DNA from 4 places in the Kitasatospora sp. NPDC054939 genome. Region 3 is predicted to be linked to each of the others. Evidence: riboswitches for the same ligand, from Rfam matches in the RefSeq annotation. Region 3 holds a riboswitch; each other region holds the start of a gene.
What was found. A riboswitch is a leader RNA that binds a small molecule or an ion and turns the genes downstream of it on or off. The one in region 3 is predicted to bind cobalamin.
Positions count from the first base shown of each region.

Region 1 (4,888 bases), on a different contig from region 3:
CTCGTCCATCGGGACGGCGCCCAGCGACTTGTAGAAGTCGATCGAGGGCTGGTTCCAGTCGAGCACCGACCACTCCACCCGGGAGTAGCCGCGCTCCACGGCGATCCGCGCCAGCTCCAGCAGCAGCGCCTTGCCGTGCCCGCCGCCGCGCGCCTCCGGGCGGACGTAGAGGTCCTCCAGGTAGATCCCGTGGGTGCCGCGCCAGGTCGAGAAGTTGCGGAACCAGACCGCGAAGCCGACCGGCTCGCCGGTCGCGTCGTCCTCGGCGATCAGGCCGAACACCGCCGGGGAGTCGCCGAACAGCGCCTCGCGTAGCTGCTCCTCGGTGGCCACCGCCTCGTGCGGGGCCTTCTCGTACTCCGCGAGCTCGCGGATCATGGCGTGGACGACCGGGACGTCGGTGACTGCTGCGGTGCGGATCATGCCGTCGAGCCTACTGGGCCGGTCACGGCTCGTCCCAGGCCTGGACGGAGGTCTGTTCGACGATCCGGCCGCCGCGCAGCCCGGCGACCGAGCTGACCAGGACCCGCACCCCGTCGGGATAGCGGCAGGACTCCAGGAAGGCCACGTGGTCGCCCTGCAGCACCACCTGCTCCAGGGTGTGGGTGGTCTCCCGGCCGTAGAGGTCGTCCAGCATCGCGCCGATCCCCTCCCGGCCGCGCACCACCAGCGGGTGGCTCGGCTGGGTCGCCCGGTCGACGACGCGCAGTTCCGCGTCGTCCGCGTACAGCGCGAGCAGGAGGTCCGGGTCGCCGCGCTCGATCCCCTCGCGCAGCGCCCGGACGTCGAAGGCGGACGGGGCCGCGGTGGTCGTCATGGTCTCGCTCCTCCGGTCGCTTCCGCGGGCTCGTACTCCGAGCGTACGTCCGCGGGACCGGCGGGCGAGCGGGTGCGCCGGGCGCGTGCTCAGCCGGCGGCCACGCCCCGCAGGAAGCCGGCCAGCGCGGTGATCGCGGCGGGGTTGCGGGGGCTCTCGACCAGGGACGCGTAGTCCAGGACGAAGATCCGGTCGTTGCGCACGGCCGAGACGTTCGCCAGCGGCGGGAAGCTCTTCAGGAACGCCCGCTTGGCCTCGGCGTCGGGGGTGCCGTAGTCGTTGATCACGATCACCTCGGGATCGCGCTGCACCACGCTCTCCCACCCCACGGTGGTCCAGGAGTCGGCGAGGTCGCCCATGACGTTGGTGCCGCCGGCCCGGGCGATGATCTCCTCGGGCGCCCCGAACCGCCCCGAGGTGAACGGCTTGTCCTCGCCGCTGTCGTACAGGAAGACCCGCGGGCGCCGCTCCGGCTGCGGGACGGCGGCGACCTGCGCCTTGAGGTCGGCGATCAGCCGGTCGGCGCGGTCCCGGACGTCGAAGACCTCGCCCAGGTTGGCCAGGTCGGTCCAGAGCGCCTCCAGCGGGGACATCACCCCGCGTGCCTCGCCCCTGCCGCTGCGGCAGGACTCGGTGAGCACGTACGAGGCGATGCCGAGCTTGGCCAGGCTCTCCGGCGTGAGCCCGTCCGCCTCGCCGAAGCCGTAGTGCCAGCCGGCGAAGACCAGGTCGGCGCGGGCCTGCAGGACGATCTCCTTGGTGATCTGGTCCTTGGAGAGCCAGGCGGCCTGCCGGTACCCGTCCTTCCAGGGCAGCGCCGAGATGTCGCCGCGGTCGTCGGGCATCACGTAGCCGGCCATCCGGTCGGCCAGGCCGAGGGCGAACATCAGCTCGGTGATGCCGACGTCGTTGGTCACCACCCGGGCGGGCTTCTCCTTGAAGTTCAGCCGGGCACCGCAGTTGTCGACGGTGACGGGGTAGTGGCCGGTGGCGGTGCCGGCGCCCTGCGGGGGCGCTATCTCGGCGCCGCAGGCGCTCAGGGCGAGGGTCAGCAGGACGGCGGTGGCGGTGGCCTTGGTGCGCACGGGGGTTCCTCGGCGGTCGGGGGACGGCGGTGTCGGGGACGGCGGGGTCGGACGGGACGGGTACGGCGGGGTTCGGGGAGCGCGGTCGGACGGGCGGTCAGGAGCCGCTTGCGAGCCGGTCGAAGAGCAGCTGGACGGCGCCGGTCACCGGATGCGCGACCGGGTGCGCGCGCACCCCGAACACCTCGGCCAGCAGCGCGGGCCGCAGCACCTCGGCGGGCGGTCCGGAGGCGACGATCCGGCCGGCCTCGATCACGTACAGCAGATCGCAGTGCCCGGCCGCCAGGTTGAGGTCGTGCAGGGCCGTCAGCACGGTCGGCCCGGCCGCCCGGACCAGCGCCAGCACCTCCAACTGGTGCGCGATGTCCAGGTGGTTGGTGGGCTCGTCGAGCACCAGCACGCGCGGCTCCTGGACCAGCGCCCGGGCGATCAGCACCCGCTGCTTCTCGCCGCCCGAGAGGCTGAGGAAGCCGCGGCCGGCCAGGTGGGCCGCGCCGACCCGGGCCAGTGCCCCGGAGCAGGCGTCGCGGTCCGCGGCGCTCGGCCCGGCGATGCCGCCCCGGTGCGGCAGCCGGCCCATCCCGACCACCTCGGCCACCGTGAAGTCGAACTCCGCCGAGTGCTCCTGCGGGAGGGCGGCGACCCGGCGGGCGGCCTCGCGCGGCGCCAGCGCGTGCAGGTCGGCGCCGTCCAGCCGGACGGCCCCCGCGCTCGGCCGCAGCGCCCGGTACACGCAGCGCAGCAGCGTCGACTTGCCGCTGCCGTTGGGCCCGACCAGGCCGACCACCCGGCCGGCCGGCGCCTTCAGGGTCAGGTCGTGGACCAGGGTCGTCCCGGCGACGCCGACCGACAGGCCCTCGATGTCGACGTCCATCAGCGCCCTCCGAAGCTGTAGCCGCGCCGGCGCATCAGCAGCAGGAAGCACGGCACGCCGAGCACCGCGGTCACCACGCCGACCGGGAGTTCGGCGGGCGCCAGCACCACCCGCGCCACGATGTCCACCCAGACCAGCAGCAGCGCCCCGGCGAGCGGGGCGACCAGCAGCACCCGGCGGTGCCCGGCGCCGACCAGCATCCGGACCGCGTGCGGCACCATCAGCCCGACGAAGCCGATCGCCCCGCTCACCGCGACCACCGTGCCGGTCACCGCGGCCGTCACCAGGAAGAGTTCGCGCCGCAGCCGGTCGGGGTCCACGCCCAGCGAGGCGGCCGTCTCGTCGCCCATGGCCAGCGCGTCCAGCCGGCCGGCCGCGCAGGCCAGGTGGACCAGGCCCGCGGCCACCGTGGCGGCGGCGATCGGCACCGACCCCCAGGTCGCCCCGCCCAGGCTGCCGAGCAGCCACATCATCGCGCTGCGGGCCGCCTCCCCGCGCGCCGCGGCGAACACCATCAGCGCCGTCACCGCCGAGAAGCCGTACGACAGCGCGGTGCCGGTCAGCACCAGCCGCAGCGGCGTCAGCCCGTACGCGGTGCGGGCGACCGCGTACACCAGGGCCATCGCCAGCAGGGCCGAGCCGAACGCGGAGGCCGACAGCGCCCAGACGCCGAGCGAGGCGAAGGCGCCGAGCAGCAGGACGGCATTGGCGCCGACCGCCGCGCCCGAGGAGATGCCCAGCACGAAGGGGTCGGCCAGGGCGTTGCGCACCAGCGCCTGCACCGCCACCCCGGTGGCCGCGAGGCCGGCGCCGACCACGGCGGCCAGCACCGTGCGCGGCAGCCGGATCTCCCAGACGATCGCGTAGGCGGCGGCCTCCTCGGCCTCCAGCCGGCCGCCCGTCAGTCCGGCGCCCAGCAGCCGCAGCACGTGCGACCAGCCGAGTCCGGTGGAGCCCAGGGCGACCCCGCAGACCAGGGAGAGCAGCAGGGCGGCGGCGAGGGCCGCGGCCAGCGGGCCGGCGGGTGTGCGGCGGGCGTCCGGCGGGCCGGCCGCGGCGGTGCGCGCGGGGCGGCTCAGGGTGGTGCTCACGGGGCTGCGCCTTCGCCTCGGGCCGCGGGCAGGCCGGGGCGGCGCACGGGGCCTGACGGGTGCCCGGGCGCCATCCCCTCGCAGTCCACGGCGAGTTGTCGGGAGGTCGGCACCCGGGGGTGGTCGGGCTCGCGCGCCCCGGGGCGCGCTCACCGTTGCGGGTCAGCGCCGGATTCGCACCGGCTTCCCCCTCGGACGCCCTGGCAGCATAACAAGTGCACGGCCCGATGACCCCTTACTGCGGGGCCGCCCGCAGCCGCGACCGCCCCGCCTGCCCGCAGCCGCGACCGCCCCGCAGACGCGACCGCCCCGCCACCGGCGGACCGGGGGCGGGGCGGGAGCGGTGCGACCGGCGGGGATCAGCCCTGCTTGGTCTCCCAGAAGATCCGCTCGACCTCGGCGATCAGGTCGAGCAGGGCCTGGCCGGTGGCCGGGTCCGTGGACGCCTTGGCGGCCGAGGCGGCCTTCAGGGTGTCGTTCACCAGCTGGTGCAGCTGCGGGTACTTCTCGAAGTGCGGGGCCTTGAAGTAGTCGCTCCACAGCACCGAGATGTGGTGCTTGACCGCCTCGGCGCGCTGCTCCTTGATGATGACCGCGCGGGCCCGGAAGTGCGGGTCCTCGTTGGCCTGGTACTTCTCCTGAGTGGCCTTCACGGACTCGGCCTCGATCCGGGCCTGGGCCGGGTCGTACACGCCGCAGGGCAGGTCGCAGTGGGCGTGCGCGGTGGCGCGCGGTGCGAACAGACGAGAGAACATAGGGGGTTCCTTCCTGGATCGTCTTCCCGCGCCAGAGGTTACCGCTCGGGCGGCGGGGTTTCTCGATCCGTCCGCGGACGCGGGGCAAACGGCGGAGCGGCTGCGGTGCCGGCGCCCGTGCGGTGCCCGGGCTGCGGCGGGTGGCGGCCCGTGCGGCAGACTGGGCCGCGGCGGGGGCGGCAGAGCGGAGGAGGCGGGCGTGACGCGACTGGCCGAGCCGGAGGGCGGCGGCCACGGCGGCGGCGTGCTGCCGTTCGGGCTGGTCG
Region 1 covers NZ_JBSGXP010000044.1:39,953-44,840, forward strand. The annotation lists gene ACWGB8_RS15290 (N-acetyltransferase family protein) at 1-423, opposite strand, end outside; gene ACWGB8_RS15295 (nuclear transport factor 2 family protein) at 446-817, opposite strand; gene ACWGB8_RS15300 (ABC transporter substrate-binding protein) at 907-1,902, opposite strand; gene ACWGB8_RS15305 (ABC transporter ATP-binding protein) at 2,000-2,776, opposite strand; gene ACWGB8_RS15310 (FecCD family ABC transporter permease) at 2,776-3,855, opposite strand; cobalamin riboswitch at 3,965-4,099, opposite strand; gene sodN (superoxide dismutase, Ni) at 4,227-4,622, opposite strand.
Region 1: it holds a riboswitch for cobalamin, as region 3 does, so the genes downstream of both, ACWGB8_RS15310 (FecCD family ABC transporter permease) here and ACWGB8_RS21755 (peptidase) in region 3, are expected to answer to the same signal.

Region 2 (4,888 bases), on a different contig from region 3:
CGGCGAAGTACTGGACCATGTCGTTGCGTTCGGGCTCGCCGTGGACCAGGACGTCCAGGCCGGCCTTCTCCTGGAAGGCGACGACCTCGCGGACCTCGGCCTCGATGCGCTCGCGGTAGGCGGCGGCGCCGATGCGGCCGGCGGTCAGGTCGGCGCGGGCGGTGCGCAGCTCGGTGGTCTGCGGGAAGGAGCCGATGGTGGTGGTGGGCAGCAGCGGCAGGCCGAGGCGGGCGCGCTGGGCGGCGGCCCGCTCCGGGTAGGGCTGCGGGCGCTGCGCGTCGTCCGGGGCGACGGCCGCGGCGCGGGCCCGGACGGCCGGGTCGCGGGTGATCGGGGAGTTGGCGCGGGAGGCCAGGTCGGCGCGGTTGGCGGCGAGTTCCCCGGCGACGGCGCCGGCTCCCCCGCGCAGTCCGCGGGCGAGCCGGGCCGCCTCGGCGGCCTTCTGTCGGGCGAAGGCCAGCCAGCGGGCGATCTGCGGGTCGAGGTCGCGTTCGGCGGCGGCGTCGAGCGGCACGTGCAGCAGGGAGCAGGAGGGGGCGACGTCCACGGTGCCGGCCAGGCCGAGCAGGACGGCCAGGGTGGCGAGCGACCGCTCCAGGTCGTTGATCCAGACGTTGCGGCCGTCGATTACCCCGGCGACCAGGCGCTTGCCGGGCAGGCCGCCGACGGTGGCCAGATCGTCGAGGTTGGCGGCGGCCGGGCCGGTGAAGTCCAGCGCGAGGCCCTCGACCGGCGCCTTGGCGAGGACGGGCAGCGCCCCGCCGAGCCGGTCGAAGTAGCTCGCGACCAGCAGCTTCGGCCGGTCGGTGAGCCCGCCGAGATCGCGGTAGGCGCGGGCGGCGGCGTTCAGTTCGGCCGGGGTGCGGTCCTGGACGAGGGCGGGCTCGTCCAGCTGCACCCACTCGGCGCCCGCGGCGCGCAGGTCGGCGAGGAGTTCGGCGTAGACCGGCAGCAGTCGGTCCAGCAGGGTGATCGGCCGGAAGTCCGCGGGCGCGTCCGGGGCGGGCTTGGCGAGCAGCAGGTAGGTGACCGGGCCGACCAGCACCGGGCGGGCGGTGTGGCCGAGCGCCAGGGCCTCCCCGAGCTCGCCGACCGCCTTGGCCGGGTTCGCGGCGAACGCCGTGCCGGGGCCCAACTCCGGCACCAGGTAGTGGTAGTTGGTGTCGAACCACTTGGTCATCTCCAGCGGCGCGACCTCCTGGGTGCCGCGGGCCATGGCGAAGTAGCCGGCCAGCGGGTCGGCGTCCACCGCGGCCCGGTGGCGGGCGGGGATCGCGCCGACGGCGACGGTGGCGTCCAGCACGTGGTCGTAGAGCGAGAAGTCCCCGGTGGGGACCTCGTGGACGCCGGCCTCGGCGAGCTGCCGCCAGTTCTCCCGGCGCAGTCCTGCGGCGGTGGACTGCAGGGCGTCGGCGGTGACGGCGCCCTTCCAGTACCCCTCGATCGCCTTCTTCAGTTCCCGGTCACGGCCCTGGCGGGGGTAGCCGTGCACGGTGGCCCGGGTCTCCGCGGCTGCGGACTTCGCGGTCAAGGGACTCTCCTTCGCGAGTCGTACTCCTGAGGTCCCCGGAGACGGAACGAGCGCGCGAAGGGTGACGGACCCGGCGGCGGACGCGTCGGACACGCGTGCCTGAACCGCCTGGTGCGTACGCCGACCCGCCCACGAGGTCACCGGGACACCGCACGCGGACGTCCGCGTGCGGGCAACGGGCAGGTCTTCGGACTCGCGGGCACACCCGCCCTGTGAAGGGCGGACACCTACTGGCCGTCGCTTCCCAGACCCGTCCCGGGTCCAGTGCGTATGACGGCGGTCGTTCCCGCTCACCGCTGCGGGGCAGTCCCGGACTGGCCAGTTGAAAAGGCGTCACCGGGTTCCCTCTTACGACGCGCCTGCCTGGCGGACAGGGCGAACCAGCTGCGGAGCCACCCTATAGCGCGTCCGGCGGGCGGCACACGCCGTTCCGGCGAGTGTCCACGGAGCGAGACGCGGGGCGGTGCCACCGGAGCATGCCGCGTGCGCAAGACTCCTGACGGCACGTCCGGGACAACCGGCCGCGCCGAACCCGACAGCCGCCGACCGAAAGCCACCGCCCATGACCTTCCCCGCCACCGGCCGCCGCGTCCTCGTCAGCGGAGCCTCCCGCGGCCTCGGCCGCGCCGTCGCCCGCGCCTTCGCCGCCAACGGCGACCGGGTCGCCGTCCACTACGGCTCCCGCCCCGACGAGGCCGCCGCCACCCTCGCCTCCCTCCCCGGCACCGGCCACGCCCTCACCGGCGGCGACCTCGCCGACCCGGCCGGAGCGGCCGCCGTCGCCGACGCCGCGGCCCACGCCCTCGGCGGCCTCGACGTCCTGGTGAACAACGCCGCCGTCAACACCCGCCACCCCCTGCCGGAGACCCCGTACGAGGAGTGGGTCGCGGCCTGGCACCAGCACGTGGCGGTCAACCTGCTCGCCACCGCCAACCTCAGCCACCTCGCGGCCCGCCGCATGATCGACCAGGGCACCGGCGGGCGGATCGTCAACATCGGCTCGCGCGGCGCCTTCCGCGGCGAACCCGACCACCCCGCGTACGGCGCCACCAAGGCCGCCGTCCACGCCCTCGGCCAGTCCCTCGCCGTCTCGCTCGCCCCGCACGGCATCGCCGTCGCCTCCGTCGCCCCCGGCTTCTTCGCCACCGAACGCGTCGCACCCCGCCTCGAAGGCCCCGAAGGCGCCGCGATCCGCGCCCAGAGCCCCTTCGACCGGGTCGCCTCACCCGAGGAGATCGCGGCCGCCGTACACTGGCTCGCCTCCCCCGACGCCGAATGGTCCTCCGGCACCATCCTCGACCTCAACGGCGCCTCCTACCTGCGCAGCTGACCCCCTCGGCCCGGACAGCCGACGCGCTCGCACCTGCGCCCCCACGCCCCCTCGCCCCGGAGCACGCCCTCAGGCGGGCTCCGGCGGGGCGGGCTGCTCGGCATCGCCGAACCGGGCCAGCGCGAGCGCACCCGCGATCGCCAGCACGAACCCGGCCACCGCCAACGGCACCGCACCCTGCCGGGTGTCGTCGCCGAGCAGCGCCACCCCCACCACCGCCGGCCCCAGCGTCTCGCCCAGCACCATCGCCGCCGTCGCAGCCGTCACCGAACCGCACTGCATCGCCCACGTCAGCGCGGCGAAACCGCCCAGACCCGACACCACCACCGCGTACGCCGCCGGCTCCGTCACCAGATCCGCCGGACGCAGCCCCGGCAGCACCCGCACCGCCACCCCCACCACCCCGAACTGCAACCCCGCGACCAACCCCAGCAGCGGCGCGGCCAGCCGACCCGCCCAGCGGCCCGCCGCCCAGGCCGCGGCCAGCAGCACCAGGCCGGTCGCCAACACCCCCAGCCGCAAGGACAACCCGCCCTTGTGCTCCCCCTCCCGCCCCGCCGTCAGGGCCAGCACGGCGAGGCCCACACACACCGCCGCGACACCCGACCACTCCACCCGCCGCAGCCGCACCCGCAGCACCCGGGCGGCACCCACCGCGGTGACCGCCAGCGCGGACGCCAGCGCAGCCTCCACCACGTACAGCGGCAGGCGCTCCAGGGCGAACAACTCGGCCACGAAGCCCAGCATGTCCATCCCCACCCCGATCACGAACGGCCACTGGCGCAGCGTCCCCGCCATCGCCGCCGCCTCCCCCGGCCGATGACCCACGGCAGCCCGCCGCGCCCCGAGCGCCTGCAGAACCGTCGCCGTCCCCGTCAGAACAGCCGCCACCAGCGCAGACACCAGACCCAACGACATGCCGTCGACAGTACGCCCCGCCTCCCGTCCCCCCACCCCGGCCACGCGGAACACCACCCCCGGTTGCACCCACCGGCCGAGCGGGGCGGGCCGGCACCGGCCATTCCTCTGACGATCAGTCGGTCCGATTTCACGTCGCCAGATCAGAACAGGGACCGACCCACCGCGGCCACGAGCCCGGCGAAGACGGCCACGGACATCAACGAGGCAACCCAAGCCACCACCGGTCGAACCGGGTCCGGGCCCTCCCAGTGACGGCCGCAGTCGTCCTCCCCCGCGCCGAACGGGCAACCCGCGCACCGGGGCGGGCCCCGGTCAGAGCCACCGCGACCGCCGGTTCTCGTCCCGGACCCGGTCCTCCGGCGCGGCCCGTCTGCGAGCGGTGTCCTGCAGCGGCGTCGGGTACACCCCGGCGGGTTGGAAGGACCGCCAGGCGGCATCGGCCTTGAGGAAGGACGTCCATCCGCTCAACGTGCCGTCCGGCTCCCGCTTCCACTCACCGGTCAGCTCGTTGCGGACGCGGAAGCACTGCGCGCCGGGATCGAAGCGCACACCGTAGCCGTACGACACGGTGGGAACCGGTTCCCGTTCGTCCGTACTCACTCGGGCCTCCGCGACACGCAGTTGATGCATTCACAGCACGCGCGAACGGCTTCCATGTGCAGCCTCTCCGCCACCGCGGCGTACCCGGCCGCGGCCGCATGCGCCCGGTAGTCGTCGAGAGGGCTCCATTCGGCGGGCGACACAGCGGCGTCCCCCGCCGCAGGGCTCCCTGCACGTGGGCTGTTTGGACGGGTGAACTCACTGGAGGGCACGGCGCCGATCCCTTCGGTCCGCTCATCGGATGGATACGTCCGATCGTGCTGCCTCGGGCAGGTCCGCCGTAACGGCAGGAAGGCGCCACTTCGGCTCCATGGCAAGACGTCATTTCGGTGTCATACGGGCCGGTTTCGTCCTAGATTGGAGGCATGGCAGCACCCAACGACACCCTGCGAGCCGTCCGCATCGGCCTCCGCCTGAGTCAGGACGAGATGGCGCGTCGGCTGCGTGACGTCGGCGACGCGCTGGGGGAACCCAACGACGCGAGCAAGCGTCTCGTCCAGCGCTGG
Region 2 covers NZ_JBSGXP010000059.1:14,451-19,338, forward strand. The annotation lists gene metE (5-methyltetrahydropteroyltriglutamate--homocysteine S-methyltransferase) at 1-1,531, opposite strand, end outside; cobalamin riboswitch at 1,693-1,931, opposite strand; gene ACWGB8_RS18650 (SDR family NAD(P)-dependent oxidoreductase) at 2,094-2,861, shown strand; gene ACWGB8_RS18655 (hypothetical protein) at 2,931-3,659, opposite strand; gene ACWGB8_RS18660 (hypothetical protein) at 4,095-4,382, opposite strand; gene ACWGB8_RS18665 (helix-turn-helix domain-containing protein) at 4,748-4,888, shown strand, end outside.
Region 2: it holds a riboswitch for cobalamin, as region 3 does, so the genes downstream of both, metE (5-methyltetrahydropteroyltriglutamate--homocysteine S-methyltransferase) here and ACWGB8_RS21755 (peptidase) in region 3, are expected to answer to the same signal.

Region 3 (4,888 bases):
TCGTGCTGCCCGGGGTCGGCGTGCCAGTACGACCAGTAGGCGGTGGCGGGCGGCGTCCGCACGCACCGCTCCTGCTCGGGCGGCGGGAACTGCTTGCCGCCCTGGAAGCCGGCGTAGCCGATCCGGCAGACGAAACCGGGGCCGTCGTGGCTGGTGCCGGCGGTCTTCCAACCGCCCTGGTTGAGCAGGGCGTGACCGGTGGTCGGCGTGCTCCCGCAGGCCCGCAGCAGCGGACCGCCCCACGGACCGAAGTCGACCGCGAGCACCACGCCGGAGGTGGTGGTGCACTCCCCGATCGGCAGCGGTTCGGCGCCGGCCGGACGGACCGGCCCCAGCAGGACGGCCACGACGGCGGCGAACACGACCGCCGCCACCGCCGCGGGCCGCACCCGGGTCGCGGGAGCCGCGGCGCGGCGGCTCACCGGTGCCGTCCGGTCGGGGTCTCGGTGCGGCGGGCCCGGCGGCTGCGGTCGGCGACCGCGACCGCGCCGCCGCCGGCCAGCAGCAGGGCCAGCGCGATCAGGGCCAGCCGTTCGGCCTCGGCACCGGTGGCGGCCAGGCCGGAGCCACCGCCGACCCGGCCCGAGTCGGCCACGACCGCGACGGCGCCGTCGGCCGCGTTCCCGGCGTTGCCGCCGTTGCCGCCGGTCACGCCGGGGGGCGGTGTGGTGGTGCCCGCCGGGGACGGCGGCGAGCCGGTGCCCGGGGCGCCCGGTGAGGCCGTCCCGGTCGGTGAGGCGCTCCCGGTACCGGTCGGGGTGGCCGTGGGCGAGGCGGACCCGGTCGGCGAGGCGGTCACCGTGGCGGTCGGCGACGGCGAAGCCGTGGGCGAGGCCGAACCCGTGGGTGAAGCGGACCCCGTCGGCGAGGCGGACCCCGTGGGTGAAGCGGACCCCGTGGGTGAAGCGGACCCCGTCGGCGAGGGCTGCCCCCCGTCGACCGGGCGGCTCAGGGTGCCGAACGGCGTCCCCACCGCGCCGCCGAGCGCCTGGGTCGACGCCCGGACGTCCGAGCCGGGCTGGCTGCCCGCCGCGACGTCGAAGCCGCCGTCCGCGTTCTGCAGGCCGGCCAGGAAGGCGCGGGCGCGGCCGATCCGCTCGACGTGCTCGCCGCCGCGCAGGCCGAGGCCCTGGATGGCGAGCGCGGCGGAGTTGACCGACTCGCCGGACGCGCCGGGGAAGCCGCCGCCGGGGAGCTGGCGTCCGGCGATCCAGGCCACCGCCCGGTCGACGGCCGCACGGGCGGCCGGGTCGTCCGGGAGCAGGGCCAGCGCCATGGCGGCCATCGCGGTGCTGTCGACGTCGGAGTCGCCGGTGTCCGGGATGAGGCTGGGCCAGGAGCCGTCGGCGTGCTGGAGGCCCTTCAGCCGGGCCACCGGCGCGGCCGCCGCGGCGCTGTCGCCGGCCCGCACCTGGGCCATGACGCCCAGCGCCTGCGCGAACACCGAGTTCCCGTAGGCGTAGGTGCCGGCCTCCGCGCAGCCCGTCGCCTCGTCGGCGGCCCGGCAGATCGAGGCGGCGAGGGCGGCGATGAGGTCCTGGCCGCCGAAGCGGCGCGGGTCGCGGCCCACCACCTGGGCGAACAGGGCTTCCTTGCCGAGGGTGCCGCCCGCTGCGTCGGGGGTGCCGATGCCGGTCCAGTCGTTGACGGTGCGTTCGGCGCCGTCCTTGCCGGGGGCGTCGAGGAAGTCGGCGATCCGGCGCAGCGCGGCGTCGTCGGTGCCGGTGGCGGCGAGGGCGAAGGCGGCGTCGATGGTGAGGCCGTAGTCGGCGAAGCCGGAGCCCGGGAAGGCTTCGTAGTAGTGGCCGCCGAGCAGCCGGGCCCGGTCGGTGAGGTAGGCGCTGCCGCGGGCGAGGTCGGGGGTGCGGCCGTCGGCGGCGGCGCCGGCCGCGCGGTGGCCGGCGGCCCCGGCGGTGCCGGCGAGGGCGAGGCCGCCGACCGCCATCGTGCAGGCGACGGCTGCGGCGAGGGCGGTGGAGCGGCGGGTCGCGCGGGCCGGGCGGTGGTGGACGGTCACCGGACGACTCCCCTGTCGGCCGGTCCGGAGCGCGGTGCAGCCGACGGCGCCGCCGGGGTGCCGGGCTGCGCGCCCGCGCCGAAGGACCAGCCCTCGACCTCGCCCTGCACCGGGTTGTAGCTGCCCGCGCCCAGCGTGCTGTACGTCCAGGCGCCGCCGGACTGCGCGTGCCAGTACGACCAGTAGGCGCTGCCGGTGGGGTTGGTGCAGGTGGTCGGCAGCGCGTTGATCCGGCACACGAAGCCGGGGAAGCGCGGGTGGAAGCTGTAGGTGAAGCCCGCGCCGGTGAGGGCGGCGAGGCCGCTGGCCGGGTCGCCGGGGGCGCAGCCGGTCTGGACGCCGCCGCCGACGGCGGTGAGGTCGACCACCACGGTGACCCCGGTCCCGGGGGTGCAGGCCGCGGCCCGGGCGGCGGGGGCGTTGGCGGTGGAGACGCCGAGCAGGCCGGCGGTCAGCGCCGCGGCGGCGGCGATCGCGCCGAAGGTGCGGCGGGCCGGGCGGACGGGCGTCGCGGTGTCGTTCATCCTCGTACTCCTTCGGGTGGTCAGGAGGCCCGGCAGGCCAGGGTCGGGGCGGACGGGCGGGCGCCGTGCGCGCTCAGCGTGGCGAGGTCGGCGCCGGAGAGGCCGAGCACCGCCTGCGCGGTGGCGCGGGTACCGGTCGCCGGGTTGAAGCCGCTCGCGTCGAAGGCGACGGCGCCGCGGACGGCCGGGTCGGCCGAGCAGCCCTGCTGGAGCTTGACCAGGCTGCTCCAGCCCTTCAGCCCGGCGGCGAACCGGCCGCGGGAGAGCAGGGCGGCGGTGGCCAGGCCGGTGCTGTTCGCGTTGCTGGTGGTGGCCCCGGCGGCGGCGAACCCGCCGTCGGCGTTCTGGTGGGCGGCCAGCCAGTCCAGCCCGGCCCGCGCCTTCGCCGTGCGGCCGGTGGCGTCCAGGGCCTGCACGGCGAGGGCGGTCGCGTCGGTGTCGCTGGTGCAGACGGACTGGCCGAAGGCGATCGGGTAGCCGCCGTCGGCGCACTGGGCGGCCGCGAGGAAGTCGACCGCGGCGGCCGGGGCGCCGCCCGGGGCGCGCTGGAGGGCGATCAGCGCCAGCGACTGGCCGAAGGAGTTGCTGTAGTCGCCCCACTGGGAGCGGTCGGAGAAGCGGCCGGTCGGGCTCTGCAGCGAGCGCAGCCGGGCGGGCAGGTCCACGCCGCCGAAGTCCGCCGGGTCGGCGCCCCGCACCTCGGCGGCGAGCAGCAGTTTGGCGGTGGCGCCGGCGTAGGCCTCGGTGGTGCCGTCGCCGAGGTAGCCGGTGAGGTTCGCGGGCTCGGCGAGCCAGGCGGTGGCCCTGGCGGCGGCCTGGTCGGAGGTCCGGGTGGCGGCGAAGGCGAGCACGGCGTCGACGGTGAGGCCCTGGTCGGGGTAGGCGACGCCGTCGAAGACCGCCTCGAAGTGGTTGCCGTCGACGAGTTGGCGGGCCAGCCAGCCGGCCGCGGCCGCGTCGGGGCGGAAGGTCGCCGCGGAGGCGGCGGAGTCGGGGGCGGTCGCGGGGGTGGGCGCCGCCGCGGCCGGGCCGGCGGCGGGGAGCAGCACGGCCAGGGCGAGGGCGGGTATCGAGAGGAGGCCGAGGGTCCGGTGGCGGACGGGCATGGGATGCCTTTCCGGGCCTGGCGCGCGGGCCCGCGGGGCGTGGGCGGGCACCGGCCCGGACAGCCCTGCGGGGCTCCGACCCGCAGACCACGACGGGAGGAGGGAACGACACCTCCGCCGACGGGTACTCGGGCTCGCCGCCGACGGCCGTCGGCTGCCTACCGTTGCGGGTCAGCGCCGGATTCGGACCGGCTTCCCCCTTCGGCGGAGTCAAGCAATGACGGCTCATCATGTCGGCGCCGCTGTCGCGGGGTCAAGGCGTCGCACGTCACATCCGGGGTGGTCACGGGAGCGCCGGTCCTCCCGCTTCGGCGGGCCCGGTCGGCATCCGAACCCGCTTCGGCGGGCCCGGTCGGCATCCGAACCCGCTTCGGCGGGCCCGGTCGGCATCCGAACCGGGCGAACCCCGCTCCCCGGGACGCGCAGCGGCCGGCGGCCCCGCCCGTGAAGGGGGTGCCGCCGGCCGCGCGGGACGGGGTCAGCCCTGGCCGGCCAGGTGCTCGGCCCACTTGGCGCGCCAGGCCAGCGCGTCGGTGACGCCCTGGGCGATGCTGCGGTTCGCGGTCCAGCCGAGCAGGTCGCGGGCGGTGTCGACGGCGGTGTAGCAGCCGATGACGTCGCCCGGTCGCGGGTCGGCCTCGCGGACGTCCAGCTCGACACCGACCGCCTGTTCGAAGGCGGTGACGAGCTCGCGGACGGTGGTGCCCTCGCCGGTACCGATGTTGATCACCCGGTAGCGGTCGCCGGCCGAGGGCTTGATCACCTCGTCGAAGCGGGTGAGCGCGGCCACGTGGGCCTCCGCCAGGTCCTGGACGTGGATGTAGTCGCGGATGCCGGAGCCGTCGCGGGTCGCCCAGTCCACGCCGGTGACGGTGAACGGCGTCCGCTCGGTGTACGCCTCGATCAGCTTGCCGAGGGCGTGCGTCGGGTTGAGGTTCTGCAGGCCGGTGCGCAGCTGCGGGTCGGCGCCGATCGGGTTGAAGTAGCGCAGGGCGATCACCCGCAGCTCCTCGGCGCCCTCGCCGCGCGTCCAGTCCTGGAGCACCTGCTCCATCATCTGCTTGGTGCGCGCGTACGGGCTGTTGGCGTCGACCGGGCAGGTCTCGTCGACCCGGGCGTCCGGGGTGGGCGCGTAGATCGAGGCGGAGCTGCTGAAGACGACCCGGGTGCAGCCGTTGCGCTGGAGGGAGTCGAGCAGGTCGACGGTCTTGCCGACGTTCTCGCGGTAGTAGTGGAGCGGG
Region 3 covers NZ_JBSGXP010000076.1:33,971-38,858, forward strand. The annotation lists gene ACWGB8_RS21740 (hypothetical protein) at 1-422, opposite strand, end outside; gene ACWGB8_RS21745 (hypothetical protein) at 419-2,017, opposite strand; gene ACWGB8_RS21750 (flagellar hook-length control protein FliK) at 2,014-2,541, opposite strand; gene ACWGB8_RS21755 (peptidase) at 2,562-3,647, opposite strand; cobalamin riboswitch at 3,750-3,900, opposite strand; gene galE (UDP-glucose 4-epimerase GalE) at 4,126-4,888, opposite strand, start outside.

Region 4 (4,888 bases), on a different contig from region 3:
CGTACAGGACGACCCGGCCGGCGCCGCTGTCGAGGGCCAGCCGGACCGCCGCCTCGACGTCGCGCCACTCGGTCTCGCCGAAGTGGCCGAGGCCGTCGGGCGAGGCGGGGGCCCCGGCGTCGCCCCGGTAGGTCACGGCGAGCGCGGGCAGGTTGAGCCGGTGCAGCAGCGGCAGCACGGGGAGGGTCTGGCGGCGGTCGGCGCCGGGGCCGTGCACCAGGATCACCCAGGTCCCGCGCAGGCCGGGCAGCCGCCAGGCGGGCAGCCGGCCGAGTTCGCCGTCGGCGCTGGTGTCGGCGTGTTCGAGGCCGAGCGCGGTGGTGGGGTCGCCGAGGAAGACCCGCGGGGTGAAGCGGACCTCGGTGCCGGTCGTCAGGGTGCCCCGGTCGGCGCGCTCCAGCCGGCGGGTGACGCCGTACAGGTCGCGGTAGAGGACGTCGCCGACCACCGCGTGGCCCGCCGCGTCGCCGCCGGACTCCCGGCCCCACTCGACGGCCCAGCGGCCGGGGCGGCTGCTCTCGGGGGTGTCGGTGAAGGTGGCGCGGCCGGCGCCGAGGGACTTCACCACCGTGGGCCCGGTCGGCGCGGCCGGTCCGCCGGCGCCCGGGCGCACCAGCCGGTCGGAGGCCCGACGGCCGATCACCAGCACGGCCGCGCCGGTGCCGACGACGGCTGCCGCCACGGCGGCTGCGGTTCCCCAACGCATATCGCTCCCCGCTCTGTTGATCGCGGATCGGGCGGACCGGGCTGCGTCCGCCGGACTGGGCACTGCCCGACCAGTCCACGCGCGGACGCCCGGGGCGGCCACCGGACAGAGCCGTCCGGGGCACCCGCGGGACGCGGCACGACGAGGGGAAGCAGCGCGGGGCGCGGCGCGGCAGCGGAGAGCGGCAGGGAAGAGGGGCAGCGGAGAACGGCGGGGACCGCAGCGGGGAGCGGGGCCTCAGACCGGGATGTCGGTGCGGTGCTGCGCCAGCAGCTGCCAGAAGCGGTCCAGCGGCGGGACGGGCTCCGCCCGGGTGGGCGAGGCGGCCGCGGAGCCCCAGCCGCCGGTCCAGTGCGAGGTGGCCTGGTGCTCGTTCTGCAGGGCCGTCAGCACGGCGCCCAGCGCGGTGTCGTCCACCGGGACGATCCGGCCGACCGGTCGCAGCTGCGCCTGCCAGCGGCCGTCCACGCAGGCCCGCAGCCGCCGCTCCAGCTCCTCGCGGCGGCCGGTCACCGCGACGAGTTCGCGCAGGGTCAGTCCGAGGACGTGCGCGAGCTCGTAGGTCTGCTCCTCGTCGCCGTCCCAGCGTCCGCCGGCCTCGGCCTCGCGGTACACCCGCTCGGGGATGCCGATGCGGCGGGCCGCGCCCTCCGCGCTGAGCTCGCGGGCGACCCGGAAGTCGCGCAGCGAGGCGGGCCGCACGCCCATCAGCTGGGCGGGCGGGCACCACAGGGCGCGGGCGAGGGCGATGAACTCCTCCTCGGTGGGGCGCAGCTCGCCGCTCTCCCAGCCGAGGACGTGCGCGGGCAGCAGCCGGACGCCGTGGGCGGCCATGCCCTCGGCGACCTGGTCGGGGGTCAGGCCGAGGCCGGCGCGGTGCGCCCGGGCGGCTGCGGGCGAGAAGGGAACCGGGGGCGGGGCGGCCGGCTGTCTGCGTCGCATGGCCCCGACGGTAGGTGGCTACCCGGGAGGACCCCACCCGCCGAACGCACGAAGCGCGGACGGGTCCGCCTGCGGGGCACTGGACGATCGCACAGCCTGTCATGCCCCTGCGCGGACCATGATCGGAGACAGCTACGGGGCAGTCGGCCTGCGGAGCCGCGCACCGCACGCCCGCCCTCCGCGCGCACGGCCGGTGCACCGGGGGCGCACCGGGGACGTGACCGGGTGTGACCAAACCCTCCGTGGCCTTGGTTGACTCCCGGTTCGGGCCCGTGATGGGATCCTTCAGCCATCACGGAGGCATGCAGAGGAAGCCGGTGCGAGTCCGGCGCGGTCCCGCCACTGTCACCGGGGAGCACGTCCGGAACACGCCACGGCGCGCCGTCAGAAGCCGCTGGAAGGCCCGGATGCGCGTCCGACCCGGGAGCCAGGAGACTCTCGCCCCCGGTACGTCGATCCAGGGCGCGGACCCTGAGTGAGGACACGCACGCGATGCAGGCTGCCCCGCCCCGTCGAGCCCCCGGTTGCCCGCCGCCGTGCGCCCGCTGACCCGCGCCGCCGCCTTCGCGCTGGGCGCCGTCGCGGGCCACCTCGCCGACGCCCGCTTCGCCGACCCGCGCCGCGGCCACCCGGTGGCCGTCTTCGGCAGTGCGGCCGACCGGCTGGAACGGCGGCTCTGGCGCGACGACCGACTGACCGGTGCGGCGTACACGGCGCTCTGCGTGGGCACCGTCGCGGCCGGGGCGGTGGCCGTCGAACGCGCGGTCGGCCGGCGCCCGCTGGGCCGGGCCGCACTGGCCGCCGCGGCGACCTGGACGGTGCTCGGCGGCACCTCGCTGACCCGGGAGGCCCGGACGATCGGCCGGTCCCTGGCGGCGGGCGACCTGGCGGCGGCCCGGGAGCGGCTGCCGCACCTGTGCGGGCGCGATCCGAGTGCGCTGGACGAGCAGCAGGTGGCCCGGGCGGTGGTCGAGTCGGTCGCCGAGAACACCGCCGACGCCGTCGTGAACGCCCTGGTCTGGGGCGCGCTCGCGGGCACCCCGGGGCTGTTGGCCTTCCGCGCCGTCAACACGCTGGACGCGATGGTGGGCCACCGCTCGCCCCGCCACCTCCGGTTCGGCTGGGCCTCGGCGCGGCTGGACGACGTGGCGGGCTGGCCGGGCGCCCGGCTGACCGCCCTGCTGACGGTCGCCGCCGCGCCCGAGCCCCGGACGGCCTGGCGGGTCTGGCGCCGTGACGGTTCGGCCCACCCCAGCCCGAACGCGGGCCAGGCCGAGTCGGCGTTCGCCGGGGCGGTCGGGGTGCGGCTGGGCGGCACCCTGGCGTACGGCACAAGGGTGGAGCACCGGCCGGTGCTGGGCGCGGAGCTGCGTCCGGTCGCGGTGGACGACATCGAGCGGGCCTGCCGGCTGTCACGCCGGGTGGGGCTGCTCGCGCTGGGTACGACGGTCGTCGGGCACGTACTGGTCCGGACGGCCCTGGGCAGGACGAAGAAGAAGAAGGGGAGCGCATGAGCGGGGCGCTGCTGGTCGCCGGGACGACCTCGGACGCCGGGAAGAGCGTGGTCACCGCGGGCATCTGCCGCTGGTTGGCCCGGCAGGGCGTCTCGGTGGCGCCCTTCAAGGCGCAGAACATGTCGCTGAACTCCTTCGTCACCGCGGACGGCGCCGAGATCGGCCGCGCGCAGGCGATGCAGGCGCAGGCGGCGCAGGTGGCGCCCGAGGCGGCGATGAACCCGGTGCTGCTGAAGCCGGGCGCCGACGGCCGCAGCCAGGTGGTGCTGCTCGGCCGGCCGGTCGCCGAGGTCGGGGCGCTGGACTACCGCGAGCGCAAGCCCGTCCTGCTGGAACGGGCGCTGGAGTGCCTGGCCGACCTGCGCCGCCGCTTCGACGTGGTGGTGTGCGAGGGCGCGGGCTCGCCCGCCGAGATCAACCTGCGCGACCGGGACATCGCCAACATGGGCCTGGCCACCGCCGCCGGGCTGCCGGTCGTGGTGGTCGGCGACATCGACCGCGGCGGGGTGTTCGCCGCGATGTACGGGACGCTGGCGCTGCTGTCGGCGGAGGACCAGCGGCACGTGGCCGGCTGGTTCGTCAACAAGTTCCGCGGCGACGCCCGGCTGCTCGCCCCCGGCCTGGACATGCTGCACCGGCTGACCGGGCGTCCGGTGCTGGGCACCCTGCCGATGCTGCCGAACCTGTGGCTGGACGCCGAGGACTCGCTCGACCTGTCCACCGTGGTGGACCGCACGGACGGCCGGGGCCCGCTCGGCGCGGACGTGCTGCGGGTGGCCGTGGTGCGCTTCCCCCGGCTGTCCAACTTCACCGACGTGGACGCGCTCGCCCAGGAGCCGGGCGTCCTGGTCCGCTGGGCGACCCGGCCGGAGGAGCTGGCCGACGCCGACCTCGTGGTGCTGCCCGGCACCCGGGCCACCGTGGCGGACCTCGCCTGGCTGCGCGCCCGCGGACTGGAGCCGGCCCTGCGGGCGCGCGCCGCGGCCGGGCTGCCGGTGCTGGGCGTCTGCGGCGGCTACCAGATGCTGTCCCACGAGATCGTCGACGACGTGGAGTCGAAGGCGGGCGCCGTGCCGGGCCTCGGGCTGCTGCCGACCCGGGTGCGGTTCGGCGCCGAGAAGGTGCTCGCCCGGCCGGTCGGCACGGCGTACGGGCACCGGGTCGAGGGCTACGAGATCCACCACGGCGTGGTGGCGGTGGAGGGCGGCGAGGCGTTCGTCTCCGACGAGCACGGGCGCGGCCTGGAGGGCTGCCGGGCGGGGTCCGTCCGGGGCACCACCTGGCACGGCGTCCTGGAGAACGACGGGTTCCGCCGGGAGCTGCTGCGCGAGGTCGCGCGGGAGGCCGGGCGGGCGTTCGTCCCGGCGCCGGACACCTCCTTCGCCGAGGCGCGCGAGGCCCGGCTCGACCGGCTCGGCGACCTGATCGCCGAGCACGCGGACACCGACGCACTGTGGAAGCTGATCGAGGGCGGGGTGCCGGCGGCTGGAGCGCTGCCGTTTCTGCCGCCCGGGGCCCCCTTGGAGAATCATGAGTGACGTCCGCTACCCGTTCACCGCGATCGTCGGCATGGCCGACCTGCGGCTCGGGCTGCTGCTGAACGCCGTCTCCCCGGCCGTCGGCGGCGTCCTGGTGCGCGGCGAGAAGGGCACCGCCAAGTCGACCATGGTGCGGGCGCTGGCCGGGCTGCTGCCGTCCATCGCCACCGTCGACGGCTGCCGCTTCG
Region 4 covers NZ_JBSGXP010000042.1:26,317-31,204, forward strand. The annotation lists gene ACWGB8_RS14795 (alpha/beta hydrolase family protein) at 1-706, opposite strand, end outside; gene ACWGB8_RS14800 (helix-turn-helix domain-containing protein) at 944-1,648, opposite strand; cobalamin riboswitch at 1,928-2,088, shown strand; gene ACWGB8_RS14805 (cobalamin biosynthesis protein) at 2,185-3,162, shown strand; gene ACWGB8_RS14810 (cobyric acid synthase) at 3,159-4,700, shown strand; gene ACWGB8_RS14815 (putative cobaltochelatase) at 4,693-4,888, shown strand, end outside.
Region 4: it holds a riboswitch for cobalamin, as region 3 does, so the genes downstream of both, ACWGB8_RS14805 (cobalamin biosynthesis protein) here and ACWGB8_RS21755 (peptidase) in region 3, are expected to answer to the same signal.